2 linked regions of the Alkalihalophilus pseudofirmus genome follow. The protein of the gene in region 2 interacts with the protein of the main gene of each other region in a pairwise test. Links are inferred from orthologs where the notes say so. Each region holds a gene or a part of one and is shown on either strand. Other genes may lie near its edges.

What was found.
Region 1: the proteins of PQ478_RS16275 (region 2) and PQ478_RS13765 interact in binary tests that used the Escherichia coli proteins (3 or more experiments, as listed by UniProt). The link is inferred for Alkalihalophilus pseudofirmus from one-to-one orthologs.

The regions. Positions count from the first base shown.
Region 1 is NZ_CP117835.1:2,570,604-2,578,045, forward strand. Bases 171-3,166 are described here. They hold PQ478_RS13765 (protein-glutamate methylesterase/protein-glutamine glutaminase), read right to left. Parts: upstream 2,217-3,166; coding sequence 1,125-2,216; downstream 171-1,124. Other genes in these bases: PQ478_RS13755 (chemotaxis protein CheD), read right to left, coding at 171-470; PQ478_RS13760 (chemotaxis protein CheC), read right to left, coding at 463-1,101; PQ478_RS13770 (MinD/ParA family protein), read right to left, coding at 2,351-3,166. Outside these bases: more of PQ478_RS13755, read right to left, coding at 1-170; more of PQ478_RS13770, read right to left, coding at 3,167-3,208; flagellar biosynthesis GTPase FlhF, read right to left, coding at 3,201-4,361; flagellar biosynthesis protein FlhA, read right to left, coding at 4,358-6,394; flagellar biosynthesis protein FlhB, read right to left, coding at 6,424-7,442. UniProt on the Escherichia coli protein: Involved in chemotaxis. Part of a chemotaxis signal transduction system that modulates chemotaxis in response to various stimuli.
Region 2 is NZ_CP117835.1:3,034,543-3,052,336, reverse strand. The notes cover bases 8,447-11,430. They hold PQ478_RS16275 (chemotaxis protein CheA), read left to right. Parts: upstream 8,447-8,886; coding sequence 8,887-10,974; downstream 10,975-11,430. Other genes in these bases: PQ478_RS16270 (chemotaxis protein CheW), read left to right, coding at 10,998-11,430; PQ478_RS16280 (EAL domain-containing protein), read left to right, coding at 8,447-8,640. Also shown: PQ478_RS16310 (UvrD-helicase domain-containing protein), read left to right, coding at 1-2,324; phosphonate ABC transporter, permease protein PhnE, read right to left, coding at 2,361-3,161; phosphonate ABC transporter, permease protein PhnE, read right to left, coding at 3,161-3,976; phnC (phosphonate ABC transporter ATP-binding protein), read right to left, coding at 3,969-4,745; PQ478_RS16290 (phosphate/phosphite/phosphonate ABC transporter substrate-binding protein), read right to left, coding at 4,839-5,807; PQ478_RS16285 (HAD family hydrolase), read left to right, coding at 6,039-6,854; more of PQ478_RS16280, read left to right, coding at 6,955-8,446; more of PQ478_RS16270, read left to right, coding at 11,431-11,444; PQ478_RS16265 (response regulator), read left to right, coding at 11,489-11,848; PQ478_RS16260 (MBL fold metallo-hydrolase), read left to right, coding at 11,964-13,043; PQ478_RS16255 (DUF3006 domain-containing protein), read left to right, coding at 13,069-13,347; PQ478_RS16250 (YhjD family protein), read right to left, coding at 13,427-13,795; PQ478_RS16245 (hypothetical protein), read left to right, coding at 14,048-14,641; PQ478_RS16240 (IDEAL domain-containing protein), read left to right, coding at 14,999-15,295; PQ478_RS16235 (FAD/NAD(P)-binding protein), read right to left, coding at 15,346-16,518; PQ478_RS16230 (GTP-binding protein), read left to right, coding at 16,648-17,794. UniProt on the Escherichia coli protein: Involved in the transmission of sensory signals from the chemoreceptors to the flagellar motors. CheA is autophosphorylated; it can transfer its phosphate group to either CheB or CheY.

The sequences.
Region 1 (7,442 bases), 470 kb from region 2 along the record:
TGATTGACGGTTCTTATATGTAACTTTTTTGTCACAGGATCGAACTCAATTGTTCTACCGCTTTTTCCCCCGACATCACTCGCCAATACTGGGATCCTCAATTGTTTTAATGCAAGCTTAACTGCTTCTACATTTCTTGGTCCGATTCTCATCACATCGCTGCCGCTTTGGAAGGTAAACATCTGTGCACCGCCCGCCATCTTGGCTTTAAGGGAGTAAGATCGTGCCCCTTCAGCGATCATTTTGTTAAACAATTCTTTAATCGCTGTATCTGCATATTTCGCTGTATTTAATGTTACTTGTTTTGATTGACTTGAATCAGGGAGCATCACATGGGCCATGCCTGAAATGTTTGTCATTTCATCATAGATGACCACACCTACACAAGACCCTAATCCAGAGGTGCGTATTGTATTGGGCGGTGCGGCAAGCTTTAAATCTGCCATCCCCACTTTGATTACCTCACTCATCCACGTCCACCCCTAAAGCTTTAAAAATCACCTGAAATGAGTCAGGATCTGGCAATAGAAAGAAATGACCTGACGTTTCTTCACTCTCATTGTCTGCTTCTGTTATATGAGTATCGATAACAAGCGCATGGTCACTCACTTCAGAGATTGACATCAGACCATAATTTAATACTGCTCCGACCATATCTATACTCAAACCAGGTACCGTAGGCTGAAGATTAAGTTTAGTAAAGTCTGCTAACGATGAAAGATAAGAGCCTGAGAGGATATTTCCTACTTCTTGTAAAGCAGATAGTCCAATTTGATCAAACGGAGGCTGCTTTAATTGAAAATCCTCGTCTTCAATAAGTGATCGAATTAAGCGCTCGGCTTGGTCGATCTCTGATAAAAAAAACATGCTGCCTGGCGCATCGCCTTCAATCCGCAAAAAAATAGCAGCTACCTCCGCCTCTGCTCCCCCAACTTGATCAGGTAAATCCTGCAGAGGAACCACTCTAACATTAGGAACCTTCATATCTATTTTGCGTCTTAATAATGTAGAAAGCGAAGTAGCTGCATGACCAGCCCCAATATTCCCAATTTCTTTTAACACATCTAAATGAAATGGCTTAAGCTGATTTAGATCTCTCAATTCACCCAATGGATAACTCCCCTTCATTTAAATTGATTAAGATGACGCATAATATGGTCACTTATCTTATCAAGATCACTTATTTCATCAACTAACTGTGCTTCGATTGCTGCTTTTGGCATCCCGTATACTACCGATGTACGAACCGATTCAGCAATAGAAAAACAAAGGCCGTTTTCTTTTAACTTCTCTAAACCTGCTTTGCCGTCTGAACCCATGCCTGTCATAATAACAGCAATTTTTTGTAAGTCTGGAAACTTCGCTAGTGATTCAAATAAGACATCCACTGAAGGTCTATGCCCTCTTCTCATGTCACCTTTATTCAGATGAATAGAATACGCTTGACCCGTTTTCATTATTTCCATATGCGAACCACCAGGTGCAATATAGGCAGTTCCATTTCGAAGGATGTCCCCGCCAGCGGCCTCTTTCACATCAATGTGAGAGATCGTATCTAAACGTTGGGCTAAAGATTGTGTAAATCCGCTTGGCATATGCTGAACAATGACAATCGGTGCATCAATTTCTTTGGGCAGGTTTGTTAATACTTCCTTTAATGCCTTAGGTCCGCCAGTGGATGTTCCAATAGCAATCATTTTTTTATTGCTGCTGCTTGTTGAGTGCTTAGTCACAAAAGGACGGTATGAAGGTATTTGCTGTATATGGCGCCCACTTGTGTTATTCATTAGGTTTGCTTGACTCGCGAGCTTTACTTTCTTCACAATTTCTTTTTCAATCACATGCAGATCTAGGGATATGGCTCCTGACGTTTTTGCAACAAAATCTACAGCACCAAGCTCCATAGCAAGAAGCGTTTGAAGAGCTCCTTCTTTTGTTAAACTGCTGATCATAACCACAGGAATAGGATCATGCTTCATTAATTGTTCAAGTGTCGATATCCCATCCATTACAGGCATTTCTACATCTAAGGTAATGACATCCGGAGCAAGAGACACACGTTTTGTGAGGGCTTCTTTTCCATTCCTTGCTGTACCTACAACATGTATATAGGGGTCTTTATTCAACATATCGCTGATTACTTTTCTCATAAATGCAGAATCATCTACTACCAAAACGTTGATCTGCTCTACCATATGATCACCTCTCTCTTTCATATGGACTGTCTTCCTGCGTTCTTTCATTTCGTTGTTTATCTTTCGTTATTGTTCATTCATTATTGTTCATTTTCATTAACTTCATTTTCATTAACTTCATTTTCATTAACTTCATTTTCATTAATCAACTATTTTTAATCAACTATTTTTCGTTTTAGTCCTCTAATAAGTTGACTAAAAGAATAGCTGGGTTTAGGTCTTTTTGTACCTGTATAACGTAAAACCATTTCCCTCATAGCTTTTGATATATTCGATTTTTTATCGAAATGAACGAACGGTTTTTGTGCTTTGACCGCTCGGCTGACAGAGCGGTCGTCTGGCAGGCTTCCAAGTACACTAATTTCTTTTCTTAGAAACTCTTTTGTTACTCTTTTAAAGTTACTTGCCGTTTGTTCTCCTTCTCGGCTTGTTTCACACCGATTAACAATCACCATTATTTCTTTTGTCTCATCTTGTAAATAGATGTATTTAATCATGGCATAAGCATCGGTCATCGCAGTAGGTTCAGGTGTTGTCACAACCATCACTTCATGAGCGGCAAGAATAAACTTCAAGCCTTCCTTTGTCACACCTGCCCCCATATCAAGAAATATATAGTCATATTCCGTCTCTAATGCATTTAATTGAGTCAGGAAGCGTTCCATGTCCTCCGTTTTAAGCTCTATCAATTCAGAAAAACCTGAACCTCCTGCTAAGTAAGATAAATCCTCTGGACCTTTCTCAATAATATCCCAAATCGTCCATTCACTCTTCAGCAGATCAACAATCGTTCGTTTTGATTGCATTCCCATTAAGATATCAAGATTGCCCATTCCAATATCTAAATCAATAATAGCTACTTTTTTATCAAGTTTAATTAAACTAAGAGCAAAATTAAGACATACATTCGACTTCCCTACGCCGCCTTTGCCACTTACTACAGCGACTACTTTAGCACCCGGTCCGCCCGAATGACTTACAATGCGTCGTAAGCTTTCTGCTTGATCATTCATGTTCAGCTTCCTTTAATACGGGTTCAATTAATTGTTCGATCGTTGCTTCTTTCATATCATCTGGTACATTTTGACCATTGGTAATATAAGCTGCACCTAAGCCAAATTCTAGCGGGACATTAATATAGGCACCATATGACGAGGTTTCATCTTGCTTTGTAAAAATAACTTGTTTAATAGGAAGCAGGGAAAATTGAGCAATGATCTGCTTCATGTCCTCATATTTAGAAGTTAAGGCTAAAACAAGAAGAGTTTCTGCCTCTTCAGTAAAGTCCATGACTTTAGATAACTCTTCGACGTAAAGTTTATTTCTAAAATTTCTTCCTGCAGAATCAACGAGAATCACATCAAAATGCTTATATAAATCTTTCGCTTTTTTAAAATCTTCTATTGAATAAGCAACTTCTATCGGGATATTCAAAATCTTGGCGTATGTTTTCAACTGTTCGACCGCTGCAATTCGATAGGTATCGGTCGTGATAAGAGCTACCTTTTTTTGCTGTTTTAACACACATTCTGCGGCTATTTTTGCAATGGTTGTTGTCTTGCCTACCCCGGTAGGACCTACAATATTAATGATTTTCTTTTCAAAGCGAAGGCCGCCTACAGGTAATATGGACAGCTCTTTTTTCAGCCATTCTGCGGTTTGATTTAGTAAAGCTTTCGGGTCTCTATCTTGTTCCGGCTTTTTATACCATTCGTTAAGGAGAGTTCCTAAAATTTCAGCACGTATGGAGCGTGAAACCCCCTGCTCTTTTAGTTGGTTCTCTATTGTTTGAAAGGGCAGAGGATATTCTTGTTCAGAAAGCATTTGTGCAGGCTTTATTTCTTTTATCAGCTTTTTTAATTCATTCACTTCTTTGACTAGATCTTCATCAGAACGTCCTGCTCTCTCGGCTGGTTGTATATTCCTCTCGACTTGTACAGAGGAGACAGCAGGTGCTCTTCTTACCTCATTTCTTTTTGCCGGCTTATAATCAGGCATTGGGTCAATGACTGCTACGACTTCAAGTTTCTTCTTTGTAAAGAAGCCTAGAAACCCGCCCGACTCTACTTCTTTTGAACTTAGAATAACCGCTTCATCACCTAGTTCTGCTCGAATTAGTTTCATAGCTTCGTGCATAGAGGCTGCTGTATATTTTTTTATTTTCATTCTGCATTCACCACTCCAACACTTTGAACTTCTACATTTGCTTCTAATTCGTTATAAGAAAGGACCGGCACATGCGGAAGATAGCGTTCTAATAAATGTCTCACATACATTCTGACAGCAGGGGAACAAAGAATGACAGGCACTTGACCCATTCCTTGAAGACGGTCAGCTTCGCCGGCAGCTGATTCTAAGATCTGCTGCGATACATTAGGATCCATTGACAAGAAATTTCCATGCTCGGTCTGCTGAACTCCATCAGCAACTTTCTTTTCTACACTTCCACTTAATGTGATGACATAGAGAGGTTCCCCTGGAGTTGTAAACTGCCTAGAAATCTGCCGTGATAAAGACTGTCTTACATACTCTGTAACGAGATCCATATCTTTTGTCATCTGCCCGTAATCAGCCAATGTTTCAAAAATAATCGGCAAATTACGAATCGAAATGTTTTCTTTCAATAAGTTGGTCAGCACCTTTTGTACTTCTCCAGTAGATAACGTATTAGGCGTCACTTCTTCCACTAAAGCGGGATACGTTTCTTGTAGATGTTCAACAAGCTGTTTCGTTTCTTGACGACCTAATAATTCATGGGCATGGCGTTTGATCACTTCTGTTAAATGGGTGGAAACGACAGAAGGCGGGTCCACTACTGTATAACCTGAGAGTTCCGCTTGTTCTTTCATTTCTTCACCAATCCAGAGAGCCGGCAGACCAAATGCTGGTTCGACTGTCTCAACACCCACAATTGATTCATCCTCTACACCAGGACTCATCGCCATATAGTGGTCGAGCAAAAGGTCACCTTTTGCTACTTCATTACCCTTTATTTTAATCGTGTACTCGTTTGGCTGAAGCTGAATATTATCACGAATCCGAATAACCGGAACGATCATACCGAGTTCTAGTGCCATTTGCCTTCTGATCATGACCACTCGATCAAGCAAATCCCCGCCCTGATTTGCATCCGCAAGAGGAATTAACCCGTAGCCAAATTCGAATTCAATCGGATCAATCTGCAGAAGGGAAACCACACTTTCCGGTGATTTCATATCATCTTTTTCTTCTTCCGTTTCTTCTGTTTCTTCCTCTTCAACGGAGCCCTTCTCTATCCTAGACAGTTGAAAGGCCCCAAAGGCAAGCAGTGCAGCCACCGTAAACGTTACAAATTTATCAATCGGTGTTGCTACCCCTAATAAGAAAATCGTCCCTGCTGCTACGTAAAGCATTTTCGGAAAGGCAAATAACTGTTTCGTTAAATCTTGGCTCAAGTTACCATCTGAGGCGGCACGTGTGACAATAATACCTGTTGCTGTAGAAATTAACAGGGCTGGAATTTGACTGACAAGACCGTCGCCTACTGTAAGAAGGGTATACGTCGTTGCTGCAGTTCCAAGATCCATTCCCATTTGCATCATCCCAATAACAAGACCAAAAATCATATTAATGATAACAATCACAATACCTGCAATTGCATCACCTTTTACGAATTTACTCGCACCATCCATCGCCCCGTAAAAATCAGCTTCTTTTTCAATACGCTCACGACGGCCTTTCGCTTCAGCATCAGAAATCATTCCTGCATTTAAATCAGCATCAATACTCATTTGTTTACCAGGCATCGCATCTAGGGTGAATCTCGCTCCAACCTCTGATACACGTTCAGCCCCTTTGGTAATAACCACAAACTGAATAATAATTAAGATTAAAAAGACAACAAACCCGACAAGGGCGTTTCCGCCTACCACATAGTTACCAAATGTATCGATAACATTTCCTGCTTCTGCATTACCTAAAATAGACCTCGTCGTAGAAACATTTAGTCCCAGCCGGAATAAAGTGACGAGTAATAATAAGGTCGGGAAAATCGAAAATTGCAGTGAATCATTTGTACTCATTGCAACTAAAATGATAATGAGCGCAAGAGAAATATTTATAATAATTAAAAAGTCCAGTATCCCTGGTGGTAATGGAATAATGAGCATAACGACAATTAAAATAACGCCCAGTAATACCGATAAGTCTCTTGGCCTCACAAAACTTCTCTCCTAACTTTCATACAAATTTAATTCACTTGCTTGTTTTTCAAACGGTACACATAAGCAAGCACCTCGGCTACAGCTTTAAACATATCCTCCGGCACTTGATCTCCTATGTCAGCGTTGGCATACAGTGCCCGTGCAAGCGGCTTATTTTCAACCAGCACCACGTCATGTTCACTTGCGATCCCTTTAATTTTCTGGGCTACATAATCTACACCTTTAGCAACAATAATCGGAGCATCCGCTTTTTCCTCATCATATTTCAAAGCAATCGCATAATGAGTCGGGTTTGTGATAACGACATCTGCATTAGGGACTTCCTGCATCATTCTCTGCATCGCCATTTCCATTTGCTTTTGCTTACGCTTTGATTTGATCCTCGGGTCCCCTTCCATGTTTTTGTGCTCATCTTTAATATCCTTTTTGGACATTTTAATTTGCTTTTCATGGTCATATTTCTGATAGAGATAATCTGGGATCGATAAAAACAAAAGCAAGACAGCAACAGCTACACCCATTAATGCGGTCAGCTGGGCAATGACATAAAATCCATCAGCAACCGCTTTTTGACTTAACAGAAGGACATCTTCTAAGTTAAACCACAGAATAACGAATACCACCACACCAGCAAAAGCTATTTTTAATAAGGATTTCAGCAATTCAACAATAGCTCGTACAGAAAAGATTCTTTTAAATCCTTTGATGGGATCAATTTTACTGAGCTTCATTTTAAGCGGATCAGTGGTAAATAATGGACCGACTTGAATGTAGCTCGCCGCAACCCCTGCAACCATTGCCACAAGCATAATTGGAAGTAACACAACGGCCGCTTCCATCACAATTTCTTTAAACATGGCTTCAAAACTTCTTGGAGTGACATCCATTAAGAGATACGTTTGAAATACATGTTTCATTAAATCCATCAACGTAGATCCTATGATGGCTCCGCCAAAAAACCATAAAAATAAAAAGACTAAAAGAAGAATAATAGCTGTATTAACATCTGTACTTTTAGCAACCTGCCCTTTTTTTCTGGAATCCT
Region 2 (17,794 bases):
AAGAGGCTTGTCAAAAGCAGTTTCGCCATATGCTTGTAGATGAATTCCAAGATACGAACCGTCTGCAGCTTGAGATGCTTGAGCGGATTAATCCTTCCTACCGCTTCATTGTCGGTGACACGAAACAATCGATCTATCGTTTCCGCGGGGCGAATGTAAGATTGATGAATGAGCTTGAACAAGATGCTGTCGAACAAGAAAATGCCGAAGCCATTGAAATGAATATCAATTATCGAACGTGTAAACCGATTATTGATGGAGTGAATGCCTTATTCCAATGTGCAATGACTGATCACATTACAGAAAACTACCAAACCCGTTATGCAGCTCTAAGTGCCAATAGAGAGGCAGAACAACCTGATCAAAAGCAAATGGAATTACTGCTTTTTAACAAGGAAGAAACAGAAGAGGAAGCGGACCCGTACGAAGCGCTCGCTCACCGGATCAATGAAATGATCGCATCACAACAGCCGCATGTCTTTAAAGGGGAGAGCTGGCAAGCACCAGCATTCAAAGACATGGCGGTCCTTATACCCGCTCGTACAGATTTATTAAAGCTCGAGCGTGCGTTTAGTAAGCAAAACATTCCCTATACAGTGTATGGTGGTATTGGATTTTATGAGCGGCAGGAAATCATTGATTTCATTACCCTGTTGCGATGGATGAACAGGCCGTTTGAAGATGTGTATGTATTATCTCTATTAAGAAGCCCGCTTATTGGCCTTACGATGAATGATTTTGTCACGATTGCAAAACAAAAAGAAGCGACACAAAGCTTTGCAGATTATCTGTATCAACTATCTGAATCAATGCCTCAAACGGGTCTAGCTGATTCAAGTGATCTGCCCGCTCAACAAATTTTGGATTCTGCCCTTAAACTGAAGGAATGGCTCCTGAACTATGTACCATTCTCTATTAAAGGATCCCCTGGTGAAACCTTTGATAGGATGATCAAAGAAACAGGGCTTGTGCATAGTTTGCTTATCCAATCAAACGGCCTCCAAAAGGTGAAAAATGTAGAAAAATTAATTCAGATGATTGAGCAATCACACTTAAGAAGCTTAGAGGAGATTATTCATTTTATTGATGAGAGAATGGCTTTAAATGATAAAGAGGGCGAAGCGGAAATGGAACGCACAGAGGGAGACGCGGTCAATATTATGACGATCCATGCCTCAAAGGGATTGGAGTTTCCCATTGTGTATCTGCCGCAATTAGAGCGTTCTGTACAAGGAGATAAGGGTTCGGTTCGGTTTGATGCGAAGCTGGGTATTGTCTGGAGCTTAGAAGAAGAGACAGATAACCTTGAGGCCCGACCTAAAAAGCTTGTCACCCCTGGCTTTGAACTTGTTAAGGAGGCGGCAGGTCTTGAGTCAGAAGAAGAGTCCAAACGACTGTTTTATGTGGCAGCGACACGTGCAAAAGATTACTTAGTTATGATTGGGAACGGGGATGGCGCAAAAAAATCCTGGCTTCACCTTATTGAAGAGGCAAGAGACTGTGGGCCATTAGAAGACTATATAACGGTCGTAAATGAGATCTCTGAGCAGCTCCCGCATCATGCAGAGAACCATTTGTATAAGGGAACGGAGCTAGCGGCGAAAAAAGAAGTTCTCTATCCTCTGTCAGTGTCTGAGATCATGACGTTTATTCATCAACCTGAAGAATACTATGAGAAGTATGTCTTAGGAGTAAATGAGTCTCGCCGCTTAAGAAGTGATGCGGATGCCGATCAAGAAAAAAGAGAGCAGCAAGTAGACCCTGCAGTTGTTGGGACGCTCGTTCACAGGGCTTGTGAACTAAGGGATCATGGCTTTGGAGCCCAAGAAGCAATCACAGAAGCGATGAACTATGTGGATGAGCTTAATGACACAGCTTCTGTTAAAGAATCCTATGAACAAGAAGTGACTGAATTAATGGAAACATACAGTGAAGCTCAGCAAACGGAACTCGGTACTCCTGTTGAAAATGAATGGTCATTTGCAACAGAAATTGCCGGCGCTGAGGTCATTGGAGAGATCGATAAAGTCGTCGAAAGAGACGGCTGCTTGCATATTATTGATTTTAAAACGAATCGAATTAAGCGGTCAGGCAGTGAGTGGCTTGCAGTATATGATGTCCAGTTATACCTTTACAAAATGGCTTATGAACAGGAGACAGGACACACCATTTCTACCATGTCTCTCTATGTGTTAAGAGATAAAGAAAAACCTCTGCACACCATTCATGTAGAAAAAGAAAAAGAAGTATCAATTAAAAAAGCGATTCAAAGATTGGTTTATTTACGTAAAACAAATGCAAATCTTACAGACTATTTACTATAACGGAAAGCGGACAAGCTGCTGGCTTGTCCGCTTTTTCTATACAATCCGTTTTCTAATCATCGCACTTAACGAGTCAATGATCGTGACGACCACAACGATAACGACAAGAATCATTCCAACTTCGTCCCAGTTACGATTTTGTGTAGCGATCGTAATTAATGTTCCAATACCGCCGGCTCCAATAATACCTAAAATCGTCGAAGCACGAACATCAATTTCAAATCGGTAAATCGCATACGATAAGAATTCAGGAATAATTTGCGGAATAATCCCGTAGAAGAGGACTTGAAGCTTATTTGCCCCATTAGCTTCAAGAGCTTCGACTACATTCATATCAATTGATTCAATGACTTCACAATACAATTTGCCAAGCATTCCGATCGAACCAATTGCAATCGCTAAAACCCCTGCAAAAGGAGAGGGGCCGATTGCAGCAACAAACATTAACGCAAGAACCAGCTCCGGAAAGGCACGAATGGCGTCTAGCAGCCATTTTGAAAAGGTATTTAATAGTTTGTTTTTAACCATATTACTCGCAGCAAAAAAACCAAAGGGAATGGCTAATATGGCTGCAAGCAGAGTTCCGGTATAGGCCATCTGCAGCGTTTGCCACATCAGCTCCATTACTTTTCCAAAAGCGGACCAATCGGGTGAGAACAGCTGGGGGATCACCCGGCTGAAATTGTCAATCGAACGCTCGCTGAATACCCGAGTCCATCTAATATCAATTCCTATAAAGGTCCATAAATATACAGCGATCACTGTTGCTGTAATAAGACTAAATCCAATCCATTGTTTCTTCGTTCTTTGTTTCTTAAGTGTCAGCTTATGTTCCATTAGACAAGTCTCTCCCTTATTTTATTACTGATGTAATCAATGATGACAACAGCAATAAAGATGATGAGAATAATCGTCATCACACGCGGGTAATTGAAGAAGCTTACTTGCTGTTGAAGAAGCAGCCCCACACCGCCAGCCCCGACAAATCCGAGAACGACAGAGGCCCTCACATTAACTTCAAATACATACAAACCAAATGAAACAAACTGAGGCAGTACTTGCGGCATGACCGCATACCAGATCACTTGCAGCGTGTTCCCTCCTGATGCGCGAATGGCTTCAAGCGGATTGGTGTCTATAGCTTCAATCGTTTCATACATTAACTTTGCTAAAATCCCTAATGAGAATATAAAAAGGGCCATAATTCCGGGGAAGACCCCTACACCAAAAATCCCTACAAAAATAACTGCTAATAGAATATCCGGGATTGTACGCAAAACATTCATGATAAAGCGGACAGGCTGGTGAACCCATTTACTAGGAAACAAGTTGGCAGCAGATAAAAGAAAAATAGGAATGCTTGCGAGCGCTGCAAAAGTGGTTGCGATGATCGCCATTTGAATAGTCTCAGCAAGGTATTCCCACACTTGCGGAGCATAACTCCAATTGGGAGGGAAGAGGTCCTTTGCCACTCGCTCAAATCCTGACCAGCCGTCAATAAAATCGATAAGAGATGATTCTGTTGCAATTGAGGTATAAATATATAAACCAATAATAGCAAGGAGAATAACCGACATTTGACGTTTGACTTTTACAGAATAGAGCGCAATAGATGTTCTGTTATTCGTTTCATTATTTATTCCGTTACTCATCATCTTGACCTCCTACAAGGTCATCCTCTCTGATCTTTCGTCCATATATCTCTTCAAAAGTTTCTTCCGTTACTTCACTCGCAGGCCCATCAAACACAACTTCACCAGCACGCATCCCGATAATGCGGTCAGCATACTCCATCGCCATATCTATAAAATGTAAATTAACGATCGTTGTAATCTTGTCTTCTTGGTTTACTTTTCTAAGATACGTCATTACCTGATGCGATGTCGGGGGATCAAGACTAGCTACCGGTTCGTCGGCGAGAATGATTTTTGGCTGCTGCGTAAGAACCCTGGCGATCGCTACGCGCTGCTGCTGGCCGCCGCTAAGTTGATCGGCGCGCTGGTGCATTTTTTCAGCGATATTCACACGTTTTAGGCTGCGATGAGCGAGCGCAAGATCTTCTTGAGAATAAAGGCTTAATAAACTTTTGAGAGTTCCCGTATGACCGAGGCGGCCTGAAATGACATTTTTCATCACCGTTGATCGTTTGACGAGATTGTAGTTTTGAAAGATCATCCCTACTTTTGTGCGAAGTTCACGAAGCTTTCTCTGATTAAATGAAAGAATATTTTCATCATCTATAAGCAGCTCCCCCTCAGTTGGTGTAACAAGGCGGTTCATACTGCGGATGAGAGTCGATTTTCCCGCACCGGATAATCCAACAATGACGACAAACTCTCCTTCATTGATTTTGAGATTAATATTTTTTAAGCCTTGTGTACCATTTGGATAAACAAGAGATGTCTGTTTAAATTCAATCATGATAGTACCCCTTCCTGATGTAAGCCTGGCAAATAAAAAGGAGGAGAATCATTCCTCCCCCTTCGTCATGTTAAAGGTTATTTGTGAACCTTGTTAATCTAAAGAAATTGCTCCATCATCTTTGAACTTTTCATAGGTGCTGCGGACCACATCGTAGTCGCTGTCAGCTGCTTCATCAATGCCTGTCCAGTTATAAACTTCATCCATAATCGTAAGCATTTCTTCGTCGTCATTGAAAGATAAGAAAGCGGCACGAATCTGCTCGATAAAGTCAGCCGGCATGTTTGTGTTAGCGCTGATCGTGTCATTAGGAATATCAGCTGTGAAATCAAGCTGCACTAACTCATCCATTGCTTCAGGATAATCGCCCTCAATCGCTGTACGTGCATCTTCAAATGTAGTGGCAACATCAGCATCGCCTTCAAGAACCATAATCATGGCATTGTCATGTGAACCAGCTTGGATTAAATCGCTGAAATAATCTTCTACAGCTTCTACACCATACTCATCCATTAACTGAGCAGCAGGGAATAAGTAGCCGCTTGTTGAAACGTTATCTGGGAAGGCCCATACTTTGCCTTCAAGATCTTCGATTGATTCGATGCCAGAATCTGCACGAACAGTATATTGTGCTCGGTATGTAGAAGAACCGTGGCGAACAGATTTTAGAATAGCTTCAACGTTGTCATAACGCTCGGTTGCAAGAACATAACCGAAAGCTGGGATAAAGCCGATATGAACACGATCATTTCCCATTGCTTCAACTAATGCTGTATAGTTCGTCATTACTTGTCCCGATACTGGGATTCCTAATTCCTCAGAAAGACGATCAGCTAGCGGTGCTACTGTGTCAGCAATCTTGTCTGAATCTTGTGATGGTACAAAGCCCATAATCAGTTCATCAGGCAGGCCTTCAGCAGCTCCTGCATCCTCTTCAACTTCTGTATCTTCCTCTTGTGGCTCTGGATCTTGGGTTGCTGTTGTTTCCTCATTACTCTCCCCACAAGCAGCGAGCATTAATGCGAGCAGCATCATAAGTAAAGCAGTCATCACTTTTTTCATTTCTTTTCCCCACCTCGTATGTATTTGTTTGTCTTACAGCTGTGATTATGGAGGATAGACAATGACAAATCTACACATTGTGCCGTATTTTTACACATTGTTTATAATCGCTTTACAAATTTACATCTTTAACAATATCTTTAAGTTTTTTGTAGAAAACTGTAAAAGAACAGCGTGTGATTAATGTTACGATGACTATATGTGTTTAATTTTTTTGAAAGGAGAATGTCTGTGCTAGAACGGTATGATTTGATTATTTTTGATTTAGACGGAACGTTATATGAGGGTGGGGAGCATTTTGAGTATTATGCAAATCACTTAAAACAAAAAGTAAAAGAGGATCAGCAAAAAGAGTTTGCTTCTGATTACGAGAAGATGAAAGAAGGGGAGCACCCCGTTACGATTGGGAAAGCCTATGATGTAGAGAAGGATCTTGTTTTAACAATCGACCCTATGACTCTCCTTGTGACGGAGGCCTTGAGATGGGATGGCTCTCTTTTATCAGAACAAGAAACACGGGATCTTTATCAAGAAAACCTTAATTTTGATTTTGAGTCGATGATTGCGATAGGAGATGGCTGGTGGCTTCCTTTTGTATGTGCGAAGCATTACGGAGTAGAAGATTGTTATTCAAGTTATGTAGCAACAAAAGAATTTATGGTGACTGATGCCTTCACTCTCGATCCGCTGCCGGGGTTAAAAGAATCACTTGAAAGACTTGCCGCTACAACCTCGGTCGTTCTTGTGACAAATAGCGATATCGATGACGTCAATCGTCTATTACATGAACTGCAATTAACAGATATGTTCAAAGAAGTGATTCCGTCGGCTAAAAAGCCAGTTGAGACGAGCCGGTTGTTTACGAAGCTGCTTGCCGATTATCAGGTTGAACCAAATCGCACGGTATCAATCGGTGATAATTACATCAATGATGTGGCTCCCGCTGTTTTACTAGGCATGGATGGCTTGTACATACACCCGGATGCGCCCCCTTCTTTTCATAAGAATGTAAAAGTCATCTCATCTGTTGTCGATTGTTTTCACTGAAGCTGACCTGTTGGTTGGCTTTTTTTAGTGAGTTCTGATCATGGTATAATGAAGTATATAATGAATGGAAAAGATTTCTAAGGAAAGAGTGGATAACGCGATGAAATTCGATGAAACACAAGCCGGGTTCTCCGATTTAGAAAAAGAATATATGTCTTTATTTGAACACAGCCCCTATCTGCTGCTGGTGATTAATGCAGCAGGTGAATGTGTGAGGGTAAATGAAGCAGGGCTACATATGAATGAGTGGACACGTAAGGAAATTATCAATCAAAAAATTGAACATCTGACCGATATATATGATGAGAAGGCGTGGGATGAGGTGATGAGCGGGAACGTATCCCACTCGGAGAAGGCTGGTAGTGTTGATTACACTCACTCTTATGTATATACCTGGATTCCAACCATCATTGAGCATAAGGCGGCAGGGGCAGTTGTTCTCGGAATGAAAAAATCAGCAGCTGAGTGCAGCGAACAACAAGATGAAGTCTATCGTCTCGCAAACGAAGACCCATTGACGAACCTTCCGAATAGACGCTGTTTTATGAACTATCTAGAAAATAAATTACTTCATGCTGCTGGAAGCAAGGAGAAACTAGCCGTTCTGTTTATCGATCTAGATCGTTTTAAATATGTTAATGATACGCTTGGTCATCTATTTGGAGACCGGGTACTCAAACATATTGCTGAACGCTTGCAAGCTCATCTCCCTGAGAAATCTATGATCGCTCGTCTTGGGGGAGATGAATTTGTGGTAGTAATGACAGATGTGAAGGAAAAAGAAGAGCCTGTTTCATTAACAGAAGATCTCTTAACGATTATTCGTGAACCTCTGATTATGGATGGATTTGAATTTACCTTAACAGGCAGTGTAGGGATTGCATTGTCTCCTGAAAATGGAATCGATGCAGAAGCTTTGCTTACTTCAGCGGATGCTGCCATGTACCGTGCTAAGGCTAAGGGGTCGGATCGGCTGGAAGTTTATAATCGCGATGTGTATCAAGAGTTCTCAAGGTATTTTCATGTGGAGAATGATTTGAGGAAAGCAATTGACCGAGGAGAATTTGACCTCTATTATCAACCACAATTCTGTTTAGAATCAGGGGATGTTTGTGGTGAAGAGGTGCTTGTCAGATGGAAGCACCCAATAGAAGGAACGATTAGCCCTGGTGAGTTTATCTCGATTGCAGAAGAAACCGGTCTTATTATTCCAATTGGAGAATGGATTTTAAGAGAAGCATGCCGGCAGAAAGCTAAGTGGATTAATGAAGGCTACCCTAAAGTACCGATGTCAGTCAATCTTTCTTTGAAACAATTCCTCCAACACAATATTGTTCATACCATCGAAAAGATCTTAAAAGAAACAAAACTGCCTCCAGAATATTTGGATTTAGAGATTACAGAAAGTGTAACCGTTGATTTAGATCGAACGCTGGATATATTAAACCAATTAATTAAAGTTGGGGTCAGGATCAGTTTAGATGATTTTGGGACTGGATACAGCTCTTTGCAGTATGTAGGGCAGCTGCCCGTCCATGAATTGAAAATTGATCAGTCATTTGTCAAGAAGATCGGGAAGGGGAAAGAAGGAGAAGCCATTATATCAATGATCATTCATCTAGGCCGTTCCCTGGAGTTAAAGGTTATTGCAGAAGGAGTGGAGACAAAAGAGCAGCTTGATTTCTTACAAAAACAAGGCTGTGATCTTGTTCAGGGCTATTATTATGCGAAGCCGCTTTCCACAGAGGAATATGAACAATATTTAAGGTATAAAGACCTATGTTGATGGAATATCACCTTAAAGGATAAAACCGCAGCTTCCAGGAGTTTTTTACCGTAATGCCTTTTGTGAGGCAGTATATCCCCTTTATCTACAAGGATGAGTCTTGAAATCGGAGAGAAAAGATATTCAATTTTTACTATGAATAAATACTCATGTTTTAGGAAAATGTGCTATGATAAAAGAAATAGCAGTCGGCAGGTTCCTCTTAACATGAAGGACTAAGTGACCATTGAGGTGAACAAGAGCTTGATGAATTCAGAGTATTTAGATGTGTTTCTTGATGAGAGTCAAGAACATTTACAATCGATCAACGACCATTTACTAAAATTAGAACAAACTCCGGATGATCTATCCATTGTCGGTGAGGTCTTTCGTTCTGCTCATACACTTAAAGGAATGGCAGCAACAATGGGTTTTGAAGATTTAGCACACTTAACTCATAACATGGAAAATGTACTCGACCTTATTCGCAATCAAAAATTAAGTGTTACGTCCGAAGTGATGGATGTCGTTTTTTTGGCAGTAGATGACCTTGAAGCGATGGTACAAGACATTGCTTCTGGCGGAGAGGGCAAGCGTGATGTTTCTGCCGTTGTTTCAAAGCTTGAGGCAATTGAGAAGGGTGAGAGCCTAGAAGCAGCATCCCTTGCGGAAAAAGAAACGGCAGCGGCCGCAGCAACTCCAGCTGCTGCTAATGTTCAGCTGACTGAAGTGTATGATGAGTTTGAAAGAACCGTGCTCGAGCAGTCTTTTGAACAAGGGTATTATGCCTATCAGATTGAAGTAACATTAGATGAACAAGCGATGTTAAAAGCAGCGCGGGTATTCATGGTGTTTGAAGTATTAGAGCAGGTTGGGGAAGTCATTAAATCAACTCCAAGTGCTGATCAATTAGAAGAAGAGAAGTTTGATGAGACATTTATGGTAACGCTTGTCTCAAAGGTTGAAGCTGAGGAAATAAAGCAGCGTATATTAAAAGTTTCAGAGATTACGAATGTTGTAGTCCAGCCGGTTGAAAAAGCTGACTTGACGAGTAAAGAAGAAATGCTCGCAGACGGTGAGAAAAGCACCAGCTCTGAACCGACAGAGCAAGCAGCACCGTCTAAACAACCAACCGATAAAAAGAGCCCGGCAAGAAAAGAAGCAGGAGTTCAAACTAAAGCTGAAACTAAAAAAGCAGGACATGAATCAAATAAGACGATTCGAGTGAATATTGAACGTCTTGACGTTCTAATGAATTTATTTGAAGAGCTTGTGATCGACCGAGGAAGACTAGAGCAAATAGCTAGTGAATTAAAGAATAATGAACTTAATGAAACGGTTGAGAGAATGTCACGAATCTCTGGAGATTTGCAAGAGATCATTCTAAATATGAGAATGATGCCTGTTGAGCAAGTTTTTAACCGATTTCCTCGTATGGTTCGCAGCTTGTCAAAAGACTTAAACAAGAAAGTGAACCTTGAGATTGTTGGTGCCGATACAGAGCTTGATCGAACAATTATTGATGAAATCGGCGATCCATTAGTTCATCTGTTGCGAAATTCAATCGATCATGGAATTGAAACGCCTGATGTTCGTTTGGCTAATGGAAAGTCTGAAGAGGGTACGGTTAAATTAAAGGCCTACCATAGCGGAAATAATGTGTTTATTGAAATTGAAGATGATGGAGCCGGGATTGATCGTCAAAAAATCTTAAATAAAGCTTTATCTAATGGAGTGGTAACAGAAGAAGAGGCAGAAAAGATGACAGATCAGCAGGTCTTTGGACTGTTATTCTCCTCTGGATTTAGTACAGCTGAGAAAATAACAGATGTGTCAGGCCGAGGCGTGGGTCTTGATGTTGTTCGTAATACATTTGAATCATTAGGCGGCATCGTCACGGTTAATTCCGTACTTGGCAGAGGTTCTATTTTCTCTATTCAACTACCGCTTACGCTATCTATTATTGATGTCATGTTAGTAGAAGTACAAGAAGAGAAATACGCTATTCCGTTATCCTCTATTGTTGAAACAGCCATTGTTAATAAGCAGGATGTTTACAGCGCTCACAATCAAAAAGTGATTGATTTCCGCGGTAAAGTGGTCCCGCTTGTGTTCTTAAAAGATATATTTGAAGTTCCTGGTGAGTCGCAAACGGAAGACTTTTATTCACTTGTTATCATTAATAAAGGTGATAAAGTAGCAGGGCTTGTCGTTGATTCATTAATTGGACAGCACGATATCGTACTAAAATCTCTAGGAAACTATCTGACAAACGTGTTTGCCATTTCAGGAGCTACGATTTTAGGAAATGGCCAAGTGGCTCTTATTGTAGATACCAACGCATTAATTAAGTAATGAACGAGTGAGGGGGCCTTCGTGTGTCTAATGAAACAGCTGCGAGAACAGAAATGAAAGTCATTGTTTTTCAATTAAAAGACGAGGAATATGCCATCGAAGTAGATTATATTCAATCGATTGAACGGATGCAGCCCGTCACTAGAATTCCAAGCACATATCCCTTTGTCACCGGTGTAATGAATTTAAGAGGTGTTATTACACCAATTATTAACCTTAGAAAGCGATTTGGCATTGAAGAAAAAGGGTTAGATGAAGCGACGAGAATTCTTGTGATCCAAAAAGGTTACATTGAGATTGGTTTTATCGTTGATGGGGCAAACGATGTCATTGATATTCCAGTTGATAAAATAGAGCCGACCCCTGAAGTGGTCGGCGGCGTTGAAGCTGAATACTTACGAGGTGTAGTCAAGCTTAATAAGCGTTTATTTACGCTCTTAAACTTGGAAAAAGTGATACAAGAATCGTAATGAAAGAAATAAATACATAGAGCAAAGGTGAAGAGGTGATTTAGATGGCGTCTGTATTAATTGTAGATGATGCGGCATTTATGCGAATGATGATTAAAGATATCTTATCTAAGAATGGGTTTGAGATTGCTGGAGAAGCGGCTAATGGAGCAGAAGCAGTCAATCAATATAAAGAATTAAAGCCCGATTTAGTCACAATGGATATTACTATGCCTGAAATGGATGGAATTGAAGCTCTTAAAGCGATTAGAGAGACAGATTCTTCTGCAAAAGTGATTATGTGTTCTGCAATGGGACAGCAATCAATGGTGATTGATGCCATTCAGTCTGGTGCAAAAGACTTTATTGTTAAGCCATTTCAAGCAGACCGTGTGCTAGAATCCATTAATAAAGTGTTAGGATAAACGTCAAAAAGAAATCATAGCCAAGTGCCATGATTTCTTTTTTTCTTGTATAATTAATGATTGTAATGAATCAAGCTTTGATATAGACAGGCGAAAAAAGGGTAGGGAGATTGAAATGAGGACGGTATTATTTACGATTTGTTTGATGTTGCTGCTGAGTGGATGCAGTGAGATAAGTCAAACCTCTGAAGAAAAAACGGTAAAGGAGATTGGCGAAAAAGAACTGATCGTAACGTTTCTAGACGTAGATCAAGGAGATGCAACGTTATTGCAAACGAAAGACTCGACGGTTTTAATTGATGCAGGCAGACATGACAGGGATGAAGTGGTCTCTCTTCTTAAAGAGGCGGGGGTTACTGAACTTGACTTGTTTGTTGGAACTCACCCACATGCTGATCATATCGGCCAAGTGGCTCAAGTACTAGCTGAATTTCCCGTCACAGAAGTGTGGATGTCTGGTGACGATCATACGACTAGAACGTTTGAAAGAGCGATTCAGGCTATTGCAGATTCGGGCGCTGACTATTATGAGCCGCGAGCAGGTGAAGAGTTTGAAATTGGTTCTTTAACGGTTGAAGTGATTAATCCCACTGAATTAACAGGTGATTTTCATGAAGGAGCTATTGGGCTTCGAATGGTGCATGGTGAGATAGCGTGGCTGTTTATGGCTGATATTGAAAAAGAAATTGAGTTGGAATTAGTGGATAATGGAGTGAACCTTCAGGCCGATGTTATCAAGTTAGGGCATCATGGCTCTTCTACCTCAAGCGAGGAGGCGTTCTTACGTAAGGTGGATCCAATGTATGCCGTTTACTCTGCAGGAGCAGATAATGAATATGGTCACCCTCACCGGGAAGTGATCGAGAGAATTGATAAATTAAATCTTGAGTGGTATGGAACAGATCTTCATGGGTCGATTCAAATGATCAGTGACGGCAGCAGTATATCAATACATACGGAAAATAATCAGCAGTCTGCTCTAAATGAGGACGGACCTAGTGACAGCTGTATAAATATAAATGAAGCTTCTATAAACGAGTTAACAATGATTGTTCATATCGGAGAAGAAAGAGCCCAGCAGCTTATAGACATGCGACCTATTACAAATTTGAACGAATTAACAGATATTAATGGAATTGGTGATGGGAGACTCTCTGAGATTATAGAAGAAGAGCTAGCTTGTTTGAAGAACTAACTGCTGATTGTATAGGAGGGATAAAATGATTGCTGTACTTGATCGCATTGTAGATAACAAAGCAGCTGTGCTGCTTGTTGGTGAAAGCGAAAAAGAATACACTATACCACTAAGTGATCTACCGCCTGATGTATGTGAAGGAGATTCCTTTGAAGTAGAAGTAAACATGCAAGGTGAGAGGGAGCATGCACGTCTGGTCATTAATAAGCATATGAAAAAAGAAGAGCGAATTTCCGAATCTCCTGTCACTGATATGCTTAAGCAGCTAAAAGCGAATCAAAAAAGCCGTTTTAAGAAAAAATAAACCTAAAAAAGCAGGAAGGTGAGTCACTTTGCGTGATTCACTTTCTTTTTTGTCAGGAGAGTAAGAGGGGGGTTTTTAATTAAGAAGGCTTTCTAAATGTAGTAAAGCAGGATGTAACATAATCATGCACTTGGTTTTTTAAATGAGCATTTAAAACCCTAGTCACTCCTTCATATCCTTTATGACGGTAGTAATATTCACTAAATAACCCCTCTTGTTTTCTGCTGTCAATGGTAATGTGATGGGCATGCAAATAAGTCTTCATCGCTTTTAGTTCTTTACTGATATGATCAAGAACGGATTTAGTTAGTTCGAGATAAGGGTGAGCTAATTTTAAATTAGCCTGCTCTAGGTACGAAAAGTCGCGTTCAAGAACTTGCCTGGCTACTAAAAGTAAAATATAGTGATGAAGGGCTTGATGCTCGTCACTAGTCAGCTTCGCCATCATCTTCATCCTCCTCATACGAACTTATGTTCTTATTATATGCAAAAGGCCTTAAAAAAACAACTAGTTAATAATGGAAAAAGCAAACTAATTAAAAATGAATGAATTAAAAATAAACTAATTAAAACTGAACTCTTTTGCACAGCTCCTGCATGATAACGTTGAATCGATTATGATATAGTGTAAACGAAAACATTAATCTTAAAAGATTGGTAATAGAGAAAAAGCAATACATAAACGAAGGGAGCTGCTAGTATGACTGATGGTGAACCATTTAACCAAGATTTAAAAAAAGAGCTTGAGGCAACATTCTTTATTAAGATAAATCAATTAAACAAAGAAGCGGATTCATATTATAAGTTAAATGAACTTCAAAAAGAAGCGGTAATGAAGGAGGTCATGAAAGAGCGAACAGCAGCATGCAAAGGGCTTGATGAAAGAGCAGGCGGCGCGAATATGATGAAGTGGGTCGCTTATTTATGTACAGCACATCAATACACCGTATCTCATTATGACTCCTGGCTTGACTATGAAGATCTGGCCTTCTATGTAAAAGGAGATGAAGTTGGCTTTTCCTTAATTAAAGCCGACTGCACTAAGCTTCCTGAAGGTGATCGAGAAAAAGTGTTAACTGAGAAGTATAAAGCATTATTTGACCGTCTTCGTCCGGTAATAGAAATGGTTGCCCTTACCTCGACTTTACCTATTCAGCAGGCTTTTGGGCTTCTATGTAATCCATTCTATAAGCAGCAAGAGGCGTGGATGGTGACCGCTGATGATGAGAGAAAGAAACAAATAAATGACGATCTGCACACGTTAAGAGAGGTCGACTGCGAGGTTTCGGCTTAAAAAGAAATCCATATGATGTAACCTTTCGCTATGTGGACAGCTGGTGGGAGCCCATAGAGCCGGTTAGAGTAAAAGCAGCGTGCTGCATGAGTTATGTGAAGGAGGGCGGCAAGAAGTGCTATGCATGTCCTAAACTAACGAAAGAAGAACGGAAAGCCCGCGGCGAAGAAATAAAAAGAGAAAAATCAATGTAATTTTAACGACAGACAGGCAGGCTTAGAAATAAAGCTGCCTGTTTTTTAGTAGTTTTAGGCAGGTTAAAGAGGATAATTTTTTCACAAGAAAGATGTGTGAATGGTTTGAAAATAGCAGTGAAGGGTATAGTAGAACAAAGAGAAAGCTAAGGAGGGATACGCAATGAATAATCACTTTGCGATGGATAACAACGTTTACCGACAATTAGAAATTATTAAGTCACTTCAAAAACGTACAGAATCAACAGTCCAGTCTCTTTACGCCCAGGCCGTTCTTGAATATTCAATGTACCACTTTAAGAAATCTCAATTACTGATTTCAATCGATCAAGCACTAGAGTCCGGAGATCGAGAAGCGTTCTCTGCTCATTCCCTAGCATATAAAGAGCACATCGAAAATCATAAAAATGGGAAAATGATTATAGAAAATGGATATGAGCTTCACCTCACATTTGAATAGTTTACACTTGAAAAAGCATCTGCTCATACATACGATGCTTTTTCAAGCTGTCAGCCGCTATGTGCAGCTATTATTCTTTCTGCGCCTCTTCTAGCTCCGGATATATTTCTAGCAACTGGTCCTAAGGATAATTCTGCTAGTGCCCCTAAGACAAAAAGATTTTCACTCCATTCTAGCGTATGATCATCTACAATTGGATAGCCGCAAGTATGACAAGTTAAATGCTCTTCTTCTATCGTTTGGGTGAGCCAGTCCATACCAGGTGGATTAGGGTGAAAGCCTGTAGCTAAAATTACTTTGTCGCCGTACCAAGAAGTGCCATCTTGAAAGGTCAAATGAATACGCCCATCATAATACGTTTCAGCTATTTCATTCACTATCGACTGCACTAGACCTTCTGATTCAGCCCTTCTTAGCATAGTGCGCAGCTCAGCCGGAAGCGAACCGCGGTTTCTAGCCTGTTTAATCAGCGATCTTCTTTGATCGTATGATTTTTTCTTCAAGAAATGCCGCATATATTTTGGTCCGAGCCATCCTGGATGTGAATCAAACTGCTTTACTCGAAATGGATGTCTAGTCAAAAGGGTTACCGGGTTTTTTAACTCACTACTTAATTTTAATGCGGTTTGAACACCGCTGATTCCCCCTCCTGCTACTAATACTTGATCTTCTTCGGAGGTTATGCACTTGGTCTGATCAAATATATGCTCGATTTTCGCTCCTTCTTCTTTTAAGCTATAGGCAAAATCTGGCCAAATAGGCTGTTCACCTACTCCTATAGCAAGAACAACATGTCTGCTTGTTATCACCTCCCCGCTCTCTAATTGAATCATCCAGAAATCCGTATTCTTCTTTAAGCCGTTTACACGCCCCTGAACCCAGCTTTGCTTAATTTGATGATCTTTAATTAGATGTTCACAATGCTCGTTGAATAATGAGAGCTTTGGCCGGTCATAAGGAGGAACAAAAGCTTGTTGCTTATGTAGATTTTTTTTCTTCGCAAAGGCCTCTAGTCCAAATGGTTCTGGCTGCAAATGATGAATAGAAGGAGAGCGCAAATAAGACATCCCCACTTTTTTCGTACAATGTTTCCACATCGCTAAAGGTTCTTCGTGCGGGTCGATAATGGTTAGCTGCTCAATCGGAACATATTTTTTAGCCAAGAGGTAGCTGGCTAACGTAATCCCTTGAATACCGCCACCGATAATTACCCAATCTTGCATAACGGACACCCCTTTCAAAACGTAATAATTACGATTTAATTTCTAATCTTACAGAAAAATGATTGATTTGCCAAGCATAAAATGATAAAGTTTAAATCGTAATTATTACGTATTAGGGTGTGAGTGAGAATGAATAAACTGCCTGTAACGGTGTTAAGCGGCTATTTAGGAGCAGGGAAAACAACGATTTTAAATCATATACTACATAATAGAGATGGACTTAAAGTAGCTGTTATTGTAAATGATTTGAGTGAGGTAAATATTGATGCATCCATGGTGAAGAGTGGCGGAGGGGTTTCGCGGGTCGATGAAAAACTAGTGGAAATGTCGAATGGCTGTATTTGCTGTACATTAAGAGAAGACTTGCTCGTTGAAGTCGAAAGACTGGCAAACGAAGGAAAGTACGACTACATTCTGATCGAATCTACAGGAATCGGCGAACCTATGCCAGTTGCTCAAACATTTTCCTATGCAGACGAAGCAAGCGGTATTGATCTAACAACAGTTTGTCGCTTAGATACAATGGTTACAGTTGTTGATGCCTATCGCTTCTGGCATGACTATGAATCAGGAGAATCATTGCTTGATCGAGGACAAGCCGTCAATGATGAAGATGAACGTGAAATAGTTGACCTTTTAATTGATCAAATTGAATTTTGTGATGTCTTGCTATTAAATAAGTGTGATCTAGTAAGCAATGAAGAGATAGATGAGATGGAGCAAGTGCTGCGTACGTTACAGCCTCAAGCAAAGTTCTTAAGGATTTCAGAAGGAAAAGTAGATCCAGAAAATATTTTAAATACTGGTCTGTTTGATTTTGAGAAATCCAGTCAATCTGCTGGCTGGTTAAAAGAGCTTCAAACAGAACATACTCCAGAAACAGAGGAATACGGTATATCAAGCTTTGTCTATAGAAGGCGTAAACCATTTCATCCTGAAAGACTTATGAATGCTATCCAAGATTGGCCAAGTATGATCGTGCGTGCTAAAGGGATCGCCTGGATTGCGACAAGAAATAATATTGCCGCTCTATTAAGCCAGGCAGGGCCATCTATGGTATTTGAACCTGCCGGGTTATGGGTGGATGCTATGAACGATGCGGATAAAGCAATCATCCTTGAAGAAGAGCCTGAGATTCGTGAGCGGTGGGATAAGGAACATGGAGATCGAATGACTGAGTTAGTATTTATAGGTCTTGAATTGGATCGAAAGGAAATAGAAGCGTATTTTGATCAATGCTTAGTAACAGAGGAAGAAATGAACCAAGACTGGACAA